Regions from separate parts of the Streptomyces sp. a15 genome, predicted to be linked through region 1. Evidence: riboswitches for the same ligand, from Rfam matches in the RefSeq annotation. Region 1 holds a riboswitch; each other region holds the start of a gene.
What was found. A riboswitch is a leader RNA that binds a small molecule or an ion and turns the genes downstream of it on or off. The one in region 1 is predicted to bind cobalamin.
Positions count from the first base shown of each region.

Region 2: another riboswitch for cobalamin. It lies ahead of AC5P09_RS39395 (ABC transporter substrate-binding protein); the one in region 1 lies ahead of AC5P09_RS32505 (cobalamin biosynthesis protein).
Region 3: another riboswitch for cobalamin. It lies ahead of AC5P09_RS00135 (ribonucleoside-diphosphate reductase subunit alpha); the one in region 1 lies ahead of AC5P09_RS32505 (cobalamin biosynthesis protein).
Region 4: another riboswitch for cobalamin. It lies ahead of nicT (Nickel transporter NicT); the one in region 1 lies ahead of AC5P09_RS32505 (cobalamin biosynthesis protein).

Region 1 covers NZ_JBWLKM010000042.1:66,002-69,397, reverse strand. Annotated here, with positions in the region: gene AC5P09_RS32510 (cobyric acid synthase) at 1-302, opposite strand, end outside; gene AC5P09_RS32505 (cobalamin biosynthesis protein) at 299-1,240, opposite strand; cobalamin riboswitch at 1,342-1,481, opposite strand; gene AC5P09_RS32500 (nSTAND1 domain-containing NTPase) at 1,694-3,396, shown strand, end outside.
Region 2 covers NZ_JBWLKM010000066.1:34,852-38,247, forward strand. Annotated here, with positions in the region: gene AC5P09_RS39390 (FecCD family ABC transporter permease) at 1-428, opposite strand, end outside; gene AC5P09_RS39395 (ABC transporter substrate-binding protein) at 425-1,441, opposite strand; cobalamin riboswitch at 1,511-1,700, opposite strand; gene AC5P09_RS39400 (CoA-binding protein) at 1,775-2,182, shown strand; gene AC5P09_RS39405 (APC family permease) at 2,359-3,396, shown strand, end outside.
Region 3 covers NZ_JBWLKM010000001.1:26,562-29,957, forward strand. Annotated here, with positions in the region: gene mctP (monocarboxylate uptake permease MctP) at 1-326, shown strand, start outside; gene AC5P09_RS00130 (GNAT family N-acetyltransferase) at 494-1,000, shown strand; cobalamin riboswitch at 1,053-1,181, shown strand; gene AC5P09_RS00135 (ribonucleoside-diphosphate reductase subunit alpha) at 1,306-3,396, shown strand, end outside.
Region 4 covers NZ_JBWLKM010000074.1:26,922-30,317, reverse strand. Annotated here, with positions in the region: gene AC5P09_RS41110 (nucleoside hydrolase) at 1-674, shown strand, start outside; gene nicT (Nickel transporter NicT) at 682-1,797, opposite strand; cobalamin riboswitch at 1,826-2,024, opposite strand; gene AC5P09_RS41100 (ArsR/SmtB family transcription factor) at 2,105-2,560, shown strand; gene AC5P09_RS41095 (LAETG motif-containing sortase-dependent surface protein) at 2,586-3,396, opposite strand, start outside.

The DNA of each region.
Region 1 (3,396 bases):
CTGAGCTCACCGACCGGCTTCCCGAGCAGCACGACCTGACTGCTCTGCTCACCGCCCGGCTTCAGCAGCACGGGATTCATGAGCGCGGTCGGCTCGACCCGACAGGCCTGGGCCTGCATGGCCTGAGCCCGCCCGATCTCGGCGCCCTCGCGCGTCACGAACGAATTGAGGGACATGTTCTGCGCCTTGAAGGGCGCCACCTTGACCCCTTGCCGCACCAGCCACCGACAGATCCCGGCGGTGACGACACTCTTGCCCGCGTCGGAGGTGGTACCGGCGACCAGGAGACCCCCACCGGTCATGACGTACGCCCCTTTGCAACGAGCCGTGCGGCGACACTGACGCCGAGCGCGAGCAGGCCGACGCGCTGCGAGAGTCGTACGGCCCGTTCGACGTCGGGTGTGGCGACCGCGCGCCCCTGTGTGTTGAGTACGGGCCGGTGCTCGACCCGCCCCCCGTACGACAACGTCCCGCCCAGCCGCACTCCCAGCGCCCCCGCGAACGACGCCTCCACGGGCCCGGCGTTGGGACTCGGATGCTTCGCGGCATCGGCCCGCCAGGCGCGCACGGCGCCCCGCGGATCCGGCCCGGCCACCGCGGCCAGTACGGCGGTCAGCCGCGCCCCCGGCCACCCCGCGAGATCGTCGAGCCGGGCGGAAGCCCACCCGTACCGCCGATACCTGGGCGACTTGTGCCCCACCATGGCGTCGAGGGTGTTGACGGCCCGGAACCCGAGCAGCCCGGGCACCCCGGCCACGGCCCCCCACACCAGCGCCCCCACCACCGCGTCGGACGTGTTCTCGGCAACGGACTCGACCACGGCCCGGGCGATCCCGTCGGCGTCGAGGGCCTGCGGATCCCGCCCGCACAGATGCGGCAGCCGAGCCCGCGCGGCGTCGACGTCCCCGGCCTCCAGCGCCCGCCCGATGACCCGAGCCTCCCGCGCCAGCGAAGTCCCCCCGACGACGGCCCAGGTGGCCACGCCGGTCAGCGCGACGGAAGCGGCAGGGGACGGACGCACGACTCGCGACGCCACCGCGCCCAGCGCGACGGCGCCACCGGCACACACCACAGCGTGCAGCGCACCCCACCCCCGGTGGTCCCGCCACAACACCCGTTCCACGGCACCCGCGGCCCGCCCGAACACCGCGACCGGATGCCCACGGCGCGGATCGCCGAGCAGGAGGTCGCCGAGAAGGCCGGCGGCGGCGCCGTACGCGAAAACGCGATCGGCACGCATGGACTCAGCCGACCGCTGTCACAGACAGGACGCTGGTGTTGAACCTCAAACGGCAGCCGCGCATGGCGATATGTCCTCACTCAGGGTGTCCACGCCCTGGTTCGACGAGATCGGCGGTGAGAGTTCCTGGCTCCCGGGGCTTCCTACCCCGGTGACAGTGGCGGGACCGCGCCGGACTCACACCGGCTTCCTCTCCTACCGCCGTACATGGCTCCGGCAGTCCACCACGGGGTTGGAAGGGCCGTCAACTTGCTGTTGACCTGCGGGAGCGGAGTGTGCAGAACCCCACACGGGTCACACCGGCTAGCACTCCGCCGGGGCCCCGCGGACCGACTCCGCGCGAATTTCCCTGTGATGAGTGGCGTTCCGTGAAGCCGGTTGCGGCGGGAGGCCGCGGCACCTCCAATACCTCGTACGAAGTGCTACCAGATATAAGGAAATTCATGAACATTTATGAGTATTGACGAAGTGGGTGCATGGGGAGAACCGGCGCGTTTCCTGGAAGATCTCGGCACGACGGTGTTACGGGTGTGCGGCGGCGACGGGCGGCCCGTCGGGACCGGGTTCCTGCTGGCGCCCGGCACGGTGGCCACCTGCGCCCACGTCGTCGCCGACGCGTTGGGAACCGACGCGAGGTCGTCGACGGCGCCTGCCTCACCGGTGACCGTGGAGTTCGCCCTGCTGCCGGGGGCGGTGAGGTACGAGGCGTCGGTGTCGGCCTGGCGGCCGGTGGCCGACGACGGCACCGGTGACATCGCACTGCTCCGGCTGCCGGAAGGCGCGCCCGCCGGCGCGGTCCCCCTCGCGGACGCCGGCGACGTCTGGCACCACCGTTTCCGCCTCCTCGGCTTCCCCGCCAGCGCCGAACACGGCGCTTGGATCGGTGGACGGCTGCTCGGTGCGGTAGGCCAGGGCTGGATCTCGATGGAGACGGACGGCCCGGCCCACCGCATCGGCCCCGGATGCAGCGGAGCCCCGGTCTGGGACGAGGACCTGGGTGCGGTCGTCGGCATGACGGTCGCGACCGACCGCGGTGCCTCGGCCGTGACGTCTTATCTGATCCCGGCCGCCGCCATCCTGGAGCTCCAACCCGGGGCGCGTCGCTGCCCCTACAGAGGACTCGATGCCTTCCGCGAGGAGGACGCCGAGTACTTCTTCGGCCGCGAGGAGGAGACCCGCCGGCTCCTCGACGCGGTCGAGCGGCACCTGGTGGTGCCGGTCGTCGGCCCGTCCGGCAGCGGGAAGACCTCCCTGGTACGGGCGGGGGTCCTGCCCCGCCTGAGGGCCGAGGGGTTCACCGTCTCCGAGATCCGCCCCCTGCCGGGTGCCCGGGCGTCGCTGACGGTGGCTCGGGCGGTGGTGGGGGTGCTGGAGACGGGGGCAGCCGCATCCGCGGGGCCGGGCGGAGAGGCTTGCGCGGGGCCGGGCGGGGACGCATCTGCTGCGCCTGGTTCTGCTTCTGGGCCTTGGGCGGTACCGGGCCCTCGTCCCGAGCAGGGCTTGGCGTCTGCGTCCGTTTCGGGGCCACCGCCCGGTCCTGGCTCCGCGTCGGCGGACCCCGCGCCCGCAGCGTCCGCCGCGCCCGGCACCGCTCTGGCCGTCGTCGAGCACGAGCGCGCCGCGCTCGTCCTGGCCGATCTGCTGGACTCCGCCGACGGCATGACCCCCGCCGAACTCGGACGACGTCTGCTCGACCACTGCGGCCCGCGCGGCCACGTCTTCTTCCTCAACCAACTGGAGGAGACCGTCGCCGCCGAACCGGCCACCGCCCGCGCCCTGCTGGCCCTGATGGTCGGTATGGTCTCGGTTCCTGCCGAAGGACGGCGGCTGCGCGTCCTGGCCACCCTGCGCTCGTCCTGCCTGGACGACCTCGCCGACCCCGCCACCGCCCGCGTCCTGAGCGACTGTGCCCAAGTGGTGGCGCCCCTGGGCCGATCGAGCCTGCTGCATGCCGTCGAGGGCCCCGCGGCCCGCGTCCCCGGCCTCACCCTCGACACCGGGCTGGCCGAACGCATCGTCGACGACGCCGAGGACGAACCGGGCCATCTGCCTCTGGTGGAGTTCGCCCTCACGGAACTCTGGGCGCACGAGAAGGGCATCCGTCTCACCCACTCCGGCTACGAGGCCCTGGGCGGGGTCGCCGGCGCCCTGTCCGC
Region 2 (3,396 bases), on a different contig from region 1:
TGGCTGAGGAACAGCACAAGCGCGAACGACACCAGGGCACCGAGGAACGCGCCCACCGGGACGGACAGCGCGCCCCCGCCGACGCCCAGCACGACCACCAGCACGGCCCCGGTCGACGCACCCGAGGACACTCCGAGGACGAACGGGTCGGCGAGCGGGTTGCGCAGCAGCGACTGCATCACCGCGCCGCACACGGCGAGTCCGGCGCCGCACACGGCCGCGAGGAGCGTGCGCGGCAGCCGGAGCTGCCACACGATGCCGTCCCGGATGGGCGTCAACTCCGAGGAGCCGAGGCCGAGATGGGCCGCGACGACCGACCACACGTCGGCGACCCGCAGGTCGGCCGGGCCGATGGTGATGGCGACGGCCAGGGAGCCGCACAGCAGGACCGTCCCGACCACCCCGAGCAGGACCGCCCGGGCGGTCACTTCACGAGTCCGAACTCGCGCAGCCCCGCCGCGACCCGCTCCACGCCCTCGATCGTGCGGATGGTCGGGTTCATGGCCTGCCCGCTGAGCAGGACGTACCGCTTGTGCCGGACGGCGGTCATGTTCCTGGTGACCGGATCGGACTCCAGGAAGGCGATCTTCTTCTCGGCCGACTCGGCGGTCTGCGACCTGCGGGTGAGGTCGCCGATGACGAGGACGTCGGGGTCGCGGTCGGCGACCGTCTCCCAGTTGATCTGCGGCCATTCGTCGTGCGTGTCGTCGAAGACGTTCTTCGCGCCGAGCGCGCGGGTGACGACGCCGGGAGCGCCGCAGCAGCCCGCCATGTAGGGCGACTCGGAGTTGGCGAACCAGTACAGGAGGGTCACGTCGGAGGCGTCGATGCCCGAAGTGGCCTTCGCCATCCGCGCCTTGAGCTCTGCGACGAGTTCCTCTCCCCGTTCCTTCACCCCGAACACGGCGGCCAGGTCCCGGACTTCGCCGTAGACGGTCTCGGCGGTCAGGGGATCGGTCCGTGCGCCGTCCCCGTCGCCGGAGTTGTCCTTGCCGGCGCAGTCGGACGGGGAGACGTAGGTGGGCACGCCGAGCTTCTCGAACTGGTCCCGGGTGGCGACGCCGCCCTTGCCCAGCGTGGAGACGAAGGAGGCGGCGACGAAGTCCGGTTCGGCGTCCAGGACCCGTTCGAAGGAGGGGTTGTTGTCGGCGATCCGCGCCACCTTCGCGTTCTCCTTCTCCAGCCCCTTCATCACGGGGTCGGTCCAGGTCGCCGTGCCCGCCATACGGTCGGCGAGCCCGAGGGAGAGCATGATCTCGGTGGTGCCCTGGTTGAGGGAGACGGCCCGTTCGGGCGGGGCCTCGACGCGTACCGTACGGCCGCAGTTGTCGAGGCTGACGGCAGCCGTCGTGGCGGAGGTGCCGACGTCGCCGCAGCCGGCCAGGAACAGGGAGCCGGCTACGAACAGGGCGGAGGGACGGGCAAGACGTGCTGTCTGCACGGAAGTTGGTCCTCGATCGTCGAGGGCTCGAACGCGGAGCCCGGTCGTACGGTGCTCCCCCGCCGTACGTCACCGCGGGGGCCGCCAGCAGGTCTTCGGACTCGGGATCATCCGGTCGGGGCGCCTTCCCAGACGACATTCGAGTCGTCCAGTGGCCGAGGCCCCGCCCGTCACCCTCACCGCTGCGCGTCAGCTCCGGATTCGCACCGGATTCCCTGACCCACGTCTCATGGGTTCGACTGGCCTCGGCAAGCTATCACGGTGGGGAATCGCCGATCGCGGTGCGCTGTTGTGCGAGAGGTCAGGGCATACGCGACCCCAAGGAGACCCACGGTGTACGGCGACGAGGCAACAGTCCGCAAGATCCTCACCGGGCTCGGCGACACCTGGGCCGTGGTCGGCCTGTCGTCGAACCGGCAGCGCGCCGCGTACGGCGTGGCCGAGGTGCTCCAGCGTTACGGCAAGCGGGTCGTGCCCGTGCATCCCAAGGCGGAGACGGTGCACGGGGAGCGGGGGTACGCCTCGCTCGCGGACATCCCCTTCGACGTGGACGTCGTGGACGTGTTCGTGAACAGCGACCTCGCCGGGGCCGTCGCCGACGAGGCGGTGGCGAAGGGCGCGCAGGCGGTCTGGTTCCAGCTCGGGGTCGTCGACGAGGCGGCGTACGACCGCACTCGGGCCGCGGGCCTGGAGATGGTGATGGACCGCTGCCCGGCGATCGAGATTCCCCGCCTGGGCTGACGGATCCAGTTGTCATACAGGTTTCCGTTGCGTCCGTAATTCCTGAAACGCTGTCCAGGAAATCCCCGTACGCCAGTCAAAATTCGACAACCACCTTCAGCGGAACAGCGCTTGATTCCTAATCTGAGGCCTCTTGCATGGTGAATGCATCTCCTTTATGAGAGGCCCCCTAAGAAATGGTAAGCGTTGACCAAGCCGCCCCGGAGGACAGCAGGGGCCCGGGCGGCGGCCTGCGGCGGGACGTCGGACTGATCGGGCTCATGTGGGCGTCGGTCGGTTCCATCATCGGATCCGGCTGGCTCTACGGAGCGGAAAAAGCGGTTACCGCGGCCGGTCCCGCGGCGGTCATTTCCTGGGTGATCGGCGCGGTGGCCATCGTCCTGCTGGCTCTCGTGCACGCGGAACTCGGCGGCATGTTCCCGGTCGCGGGCGGCACCGCACGATATCCGCACTACGCGTTCGGCGGCCTGGCCGGCATGTCCTTCGGCTGGTTCTCCTGGCTGCAGGCGGCGACCGTGGCACCGATCGAGGTCGAGGCCATGATCGGCTATGCGGGGCACTGGTCCTGGGCCCGGGGTCTCGAACACAGTGACCAGACGCTGACGGCCTCGGGCCTCGTCACCGCCGTCTTCCTGATGGCCGTCTTCGTCACGGTCAACTTCTTCGGCGTCCGCGCCCTGGCACACACCAACAGCGCGGCCACCTGGTGGAAGATCGCCGTTCCGTTGGGCGCCATCTTCGTCATCGCCGCGGGCAACTTCCACCCGGGCAACTTCACCTCGGAGGGCTTCGCCCCGCTGGGCGCCAAGGGCGTGCTGAGCGCGATCAGCGGCAGCGGCATCATCTTCGCCCTGCTGGGTTTCGAGCAGGCGATCCAACTGGCGGGCGAGAGCCGCAATCCGAAGCGGGACCTGCCGCGGGCCACTCTCGGCTCGGTCGCGATCGGTGCCGTCATCTACGTCCTGCTGCAGATCGTGTTCATCGGCGCGCTGCCGCACAGCTCCTTCGCACACGGCTGGGCCGAGCTCGACTTCCCCGGCATCAGAGGCCCGTGGGCGGGACTCGCGACCCTGGTGGGCCTGGGCTGGCTGAGTGTGGTGCTGTACGTCGACGCGGTGATCTCACCCGGCGGCACCGGCCTGATCTACACCACCGCGACCTCCCGCGTCTCCTACGGCCTGGCCAAGAACGGGTACGCGCCGAAGGTCTTCGCC
Region 3 (3,396 bases), on a different contig from region 1:
GCTGGTTCCACCGCTGGGCCCTGCTCGCAGGCTGGGCGGTCGGCATGGTCTACGGCACGGTCGCCGCGTACGGCGTCGCCTCGCCGACCCAGAAGCACTTCGGCGGCTCGTCCAAGGAGATCCCCGGCATCGGGGAGATCGGCTACATCGGCCTCACGGCGTTCGTCCTGAACGTAGTGGTCACGGTGGTCCTGACCTTCGTCCTGAAGGCCCTGAAGGCCCCCGAGGGCATCGACGAGACGTCCCCGCAGGACTATACGGCGGACGCGGGTGACCCGGGCGTCCAGGTGGAGCTTCCCCCGGCAACTGCTGGCACCGCTCACTGAACCCACCCAGGGGGCGCGGGGCTGTGTCAATATGCGGCTCCGCCGCGATGGGGGTCCCCCCGCTCGAGCGGAGCCGAGAGTGGGGGAGCGACCAGCCACGACGAACCCGCAGCGGGCCGCCGAAAGTCAAGCACGACGGCGGCCCGCTGTCGTACACACTCACTCGCATGGACATCCGAATCCGGCGAGTGAACCCCACCGAATACGACGCCCTCGGCGAGATCACAGCCCAGGCCTACCTCCGGGACAGCCTCCTCGACTTCGGCGAGAGCGACGAGTACCTCGGCGAGCTGAAGGACGTGGCCAAGCGAGCCTCCGCCGCCGAGGTCCTCGTAGCCGTGGAGAACGACCACCTCCTCGGCGGCGTGACCTTCGTACCGTCCGGCGGCCCGATGGCCGACATCGCCACCCCCGGCGAAGCCGAGATACGGATGCTCGCCGTCGCCCACCAGGCCCGCGGCCGAGGCACCGGCGAAGCCCTCGTCCGCGCGTGCGTCGACCGCGCCCGGGCCACCGAGGGCTGCACGGCCGTCGTGCTGTCGACGCAACGCACCATGCACTCCGCCCACCGCATCTACGAACGCCTCGGCTTCGTCCGCACTCCCGGACGGGACTGGAACCCGATTCCGCACCTGGACGACATCACTCTGCTCACCTACGAGTTGACGCTCTGAAACCGGCGCGACACAACATATGGGGGTGCTGTCCTCACCCGGCACAAGATGTATGCTCATGCTCGCTGTCGCCGCAGGGGAATCCGGTGCGAATCCGGAACTGTCCCGCAACGGTGTACTCATGCGCGCATATGCGTGTATGGGCGTCAGTCCGAGGACCTGCCGACAGCGTGCCCGGCCATCAGGTCCGGGTGCCATGACGTCCGGGCCTCGTGGAGTGGGCCGGTGGGCGCGACGCCGTGTGCGCTCGTGTGCTGCCGTCTGCCCTCCGCAAGGCCCCCGTGCCGAGCGAGGGAGAGCCCCACGTGACCATCGCGCCAGCAGACCCGGCTTCAGCTTCAGCTCCAGTGACCCCGGTGTCCGACGACGGTCCCGGGACCGCGTTGCTGCGGACCCTGACCGAGCTGACCGCCGACCTCCCCGACGCCGACCCCGGCCGGGTCGCCGCCGCCGCGTTGCGCGGCCGGTCCGCGCGGGCCGACGGGACGGAACTGCGCGAGCTGGCCACCGAGGCGGCCGCCGGCCTCATCTCCGAGGACCCTGCCTATTCACGGCTCGCCGCCCGCCTGCTGACCGTCAACATCCGCGCCGAGGCCGCCTCCCAGGGCGTCACGTCCTTCACGGAGTCGGTCGCGGTGGGCCACCGCGAGGGCCTCATCGCCGACCGTACGGCCGAGTTCGTACGGGTCCACGCCGACCGCCTCGACGCGCTGGTCGACGTGCACGCCGACGACCGCTTCGGGTACTTCGGCCTGCGCACCCTGCACGGCCGCTATCTGCTCCGGCACCCGATCACCCGGCACGTGATCGAGACGCCCCAGCACTTCATGCTGCGTGTCGCGAGTGGCCTGGCCGAGGACGACAGCATCCGTGCGCTGGACGAAGTCGCCGCCCTCTACCGGCTCATGAGCCGCCTCGACTACCTCCCCTCCTCCCCCACCCTCTTCAACTCCGGCACCCGGCACCCCCAGATGTCGTCCTGCTACCTCCTCGACTCCCTGAAGGACGAGCTGGACTCCATCTACGACCGCTATCACCAGGTCGCCCGGCTCTCCAAGCACGCCGGCGGCATCGGCATCGCCTACTCCCGCATCCGCGCCCGCGGTTCGCTGATCCGCGGCACGAACGGGCACTCCAACGGCATCGTCCCGTTCCTGAAGACCCTCGACGCCTCGGTCGCCGCCGTGAACCAGGGCGGGCGGCGCAAGGGCGCGGCCGCGGTCTACCTGGAGACCTGGCACTCCGACCTCGAGGAGTTCCTGGAGCTGCGCGACAACACCGGTGAGGACGCCCGCCGTACGCACAACCTGAACCTCGCGCACTGGGTCCCGGACGAGTTCATGCGCCGTGTGAACGCGGACGCGCAGTGGTCGCTGTTCTCCCCCGCCGACGTGCCGGAGCTGGTCGACCTGTGGGGCGAGGAGTTCGACGCCGCCTATCGCGAGGCCGAAGAGAAGGGCCTCGCGCGCAAGACCATCCCGGCCCGTGACCTCTACGGCCGCATGATGCGCACCCTCGCGCAGACCGGCAACGGCTGGATGACCTTCAAGGACGCCGCCAACCGCACCGCCAACCAGACCGCCGAGCCGGGTCACGTCGTCCACTCCTCCAACCTCTGCACGGAGATCCTGGAGGTCACGGACGACGGGGAGACGGCGGTCTGCAACCTGGGCTCGGTCAACCTCGGCGCGTTCGTGGTCGACAGCGACATCGACTGGGACCGGCTGGACGAGACCGTCCGCACCGCCGTCACCTTCCTCGACCGCGTCGTCGACATCAACTTCTACCCGACCGAGCAGGCGGGCCGCTCCAACGCCAAGTGGCGCCCGGTCGGCCTCGGCGTCATGGGCCTGCAGGACGTCTTCTTCCAGCTGCGGCTGCCCTTCGACTCGCCGGAAGCCCGTCGGCTCTCCACGCGCATCGCCGAGCGCATCATGCTCGCCGCGTACCAGGCCTCCGCCGACCTCGCCGAGCGCAACGGCCCGCTGCCGGCCTGGGAGAAGACCCGTACGGCCCGGGGTGTTCTGCACCCCGACCACTACGACACCGAGCTGACCTGGCCGGAGCGCTGGGCGGCCCTGCGGGCACGCGTCGCCACCACCGGCATGCGCAACTCCCTGCTCCTCGCCATCGCGCCGACCGCCACCATCGCGTCGATCGCGGGTGTGTACGAGTGCATCGAGCCGCAGGTGTCCAACCTGTTCAAGCGCGAGACGCTGTCCGGTGAGTTCCTCCAGGTCAACTCGTACCTGGTGAAGGAACTGAAGGCGCTGGGCGTCTGGGACGCCCGCACCCGCGAGGCACTGCGCGACGCGAACGGCTCGGTGCAGGGCTTCGCCTGGATCCCCGAGGACGTACGGGCGCTGTACCGCACGGCGTGGGAGATCCCGCAGCGC
Region 4 (3,396 bases), on a different contig from region 1:
CGCCCACCCGCCGGCCGGTCGACGTGGACGCGGTGACGCTGCTGCGGCGGGAGATCCTCGCCTCGCCGACGCCGGTCACCCTCATCCCCATGGCGCCCCTGACGAACATCGCGCTGCTGCTGCGTACGCACCCGGAGGTCGTGCGCAACATCGAGCGGATCGTGTTCATGGGCGGCGCGGTGGCGACCGGGAACGCCACGCCGGTCGCGGAGTTCAACGTCTGGCACGACCCGGAGGCGGCCGCGATCCTGCTCACCGCCGGGGTGCCGATCACCATGTACGGCCTGGACGTCTTCAAGCAGGTCCTTGTCCCGGCCGGAGACGTGCAGCGGCTGCGCGCGAGCGCGGAGCCCCGCCTCCGGCTGGCCGGCGAACTCCTCGCCCACCGCGACCCGGCCACCTCCGGCGACCCCACCCCCACCGGCGGCCTGGGCGACGCGGGCGCGGTCTGCGCGGTCGTCGACCCGGGAGGGATCACCACCGAACGTCTCCCGGTCGAGGTGAGCCTCGCCCCGGGTGCCGGCCGGGGCCAGACGATCGTCGACCGGCGCCCCCGCCCCGGCGAGTCCGAGATCCACGAGGGCACCCGTGAACAGCGGCTGGTGGACGTGGCGTTGGGCGTGGACGTGGAGCGGTACGTGAAGCTGTGGCTGACGACGGTGGAGGGCGCCTAGCGGACGCCTAGCGGGTGTCCGCCGCCGGCCGTACCGCCCACCGCTGTTCCACCTTCGCGAGCCGCCAGTAGCCGATGGCCGCCGCCCACACCACCACGAACAGGCCGACGATGACGTAGCCGACGCTGTCGAGGTTGATGTCGGCGATCCAGGTGGTGACCGTGTCGCTCAGGTCGAGCTTCTCGTGCAGGACGCCGACGAGTTCGATGGTGCCGATGAAGAAGGCGACGGCGATGGACAGGCCGGTGATCGTGAGGTTGTAGAAGACCTTGCGGACCGGGTTGGAGAACGCCCACTGGTAGGCGAAGTTCATGAAGGTGCCGTCGAGGGTGTCGAACAGGCTCATGCCGGCGGCGAAGAGGAGGGGCAGGGAGAGGATCGCGTACCAGGGCAGTCCGGCCGCCGCGCCCGAACCCGCCATCACCATCAGCGTCACCTCGGTCGCCGTGTCGAAGCCGAGGCCGAAGAGGAAACCGAGCGGGTACATCTGGCCCGGGCGGGTGATGGACTTGGTGAGGCGGCCGAGGATGCGGTTCATGAACCCGCGGGAGTCCAGGTGCTGTTCGAGTTCCTTCTCGTCGTAGGCGCCCGCCCGCATCGCCTTGAACACCTTCAGGATGCCCAGCAGGGCGGCCAGGTTGAGGGCGGCGATGAGGTAGAGGAACGTGCCGGAGATCGTCGTACCGAGGACGCCGAGCACCTGGTGGGTGCCGGAATCCTCGTTCATGACCTTTCCGGCGAGCTGGGTGCCGCCCGCGATCAGCAGGGCGAGCAGCACCACCACGCTGGAGTGGCCGAGCGCGAACCAGAAGCCCACCGACACCGGGCGCTTGCCGTCGGCCATCAGCTTGCGGGTGGTGTTGTCGATCGCGGCGATGTGGTCGGCGTCGAACGCGTGCCGCATGCCGAGGGTGTAGGCGGTGATGCCGAGGCCGATACCGAAGGCCTTGTCGCCGACCTCGTAGTGCCCGGGGACGACGAGGAGGAACAGGATTCCGAAGGCGACGACGTGCAGTGCGGCGACGACCGACATGAGTCCGGCGGTCTTGAGGGTGTCCTCGCGGCGCCACTTGAAGGACGTCGGGGCGGGCACGGACGTCTGGGCAGGCTTGGGCAGGGTCATTCGGTCACGCTCCAGCACCTCGTGGATCAACTCGTGAGATGCCGTGGCCGGTCTCCTGGCTTACGGGTCGTGCGTGTCCGTTCCTGCCTTCCCGGTCGTGCGACCAGTGGCCCGGCTGGCGCCGGACGGGACGGAAACTCCCCGATCACAGTGGCGAGGGCCGCTCCGGCATGGACCCTTGAGGGGTCGTCACCGGCTTCCCGAGCACCACGGCCAGCCCACCGTAGGGTGGCAAGCGGTCTCCTGCATAGCTGCGTACCTGCGCAGGTATGGAAGATCACATGGGGGTGCCTGCGAGGATGGCGGCATGCATCTCGTTCCGGCCGACCGAGCGGATCGCCGAACCATCGACGGGCACCGGGTGTGCGACGCCATCGCCGCGATCGGCGAACCGGGCCATGTCCGCGCCTGGGCCGACCGCTTCTCGCTGCTCGCCGATCCCAAGCGGCTGGCCCTGCTGCTCGCCCTGCACCGCACCGGTCCCCTGGCCGTCTCCGACCTGGCGATCGCCACCGGCATGAACGACCCCGCCGTGTCGCAGGCGCTCAGGCTGCTGCGGGCGGCGGGGGTCGTGGAGGGGGAGAAGGAGGGGCGGATCGTGCGCTACCGGGTGGTGGACGCCGACATCGCCTCGCTGCTCGCGCACTGCGCGACCTCCAGCCCGCTGGGGGCACCCCCTTTGGGGGAGTTTGAGGACGAGTTGGGGGAGTTTGAGGACGAGGCCCGAACGCCGGCCGGGCTGAAACCGCCCGACCGGCGCTGACGCCGACTGCACCAACTGCGCCTGATTACGAGCGAGCCGCCTTGCGACGCCGCGTCGCCAGCACGATGCCCGCGCCGCCCGCGAGCAGCACGGCCGCGCCGATCGCGATCGGGCCGGTCGCGCTGCTGCCGCCGGTCTCCGCGAGGTCGCCACCGCCGCCGTTCGGGGTGGCGGCGGGAGCGGTGGTGGACTCGGAGGCCGACGGGCTCGGGGCCTCGGTGGAGGGCGAGGGGGACTCGGAGGGAGTCTCCGTCGCCGGCGGCGTCGTCTCCTCGCCCGGTGTCGAGGGTTCCGTGGACTCCGGGGTCGACGGGGTCGGCGTGGGGGTGGCCGGGGGCTCGGACGGGGCGGTCGTGCAGTCCTTCGTGCCGCCGTTCCAGGCCGCGATCAGCTTGTCCTTGATGACCGGACGGTCCGGGCCCATGGGCAGGTCGCCGTGGACGAAGCCGTCGTTCGCGTCGAGCTCGCCGTCGAACTTGACGGCGCCCCGGTAGAGGTCGATCTGCGCGAAGCAGCCCGCGTCCGGCACCGCGATGTCGAGGGAGTCGGTCTGGCCGGGCTTGACGGTCACCGTGTCGAAGTCGACGAAGACCTGCTCGCCGGAGGTGGCGAAGGTGGCGCCGTGGGCGAGGTAGGAGGCCAGGGAGGCCGTGCAGGTGGTCGCGTCGCCGGCCGTGCGGACCTTGATGTGGACCTTGCCGTCGTCGGTCGGCTTCAGGTTCTGGTCGTCGACCTTGACCGAGTCGTAGAAGCTCGTGCCGTCCAGCGAGAACTGGCAGCGGTCGGTCTCGGTCTCCGTGCCGGCACCGGTGCCGGGCTGGTAGGTGCCGCCGGAC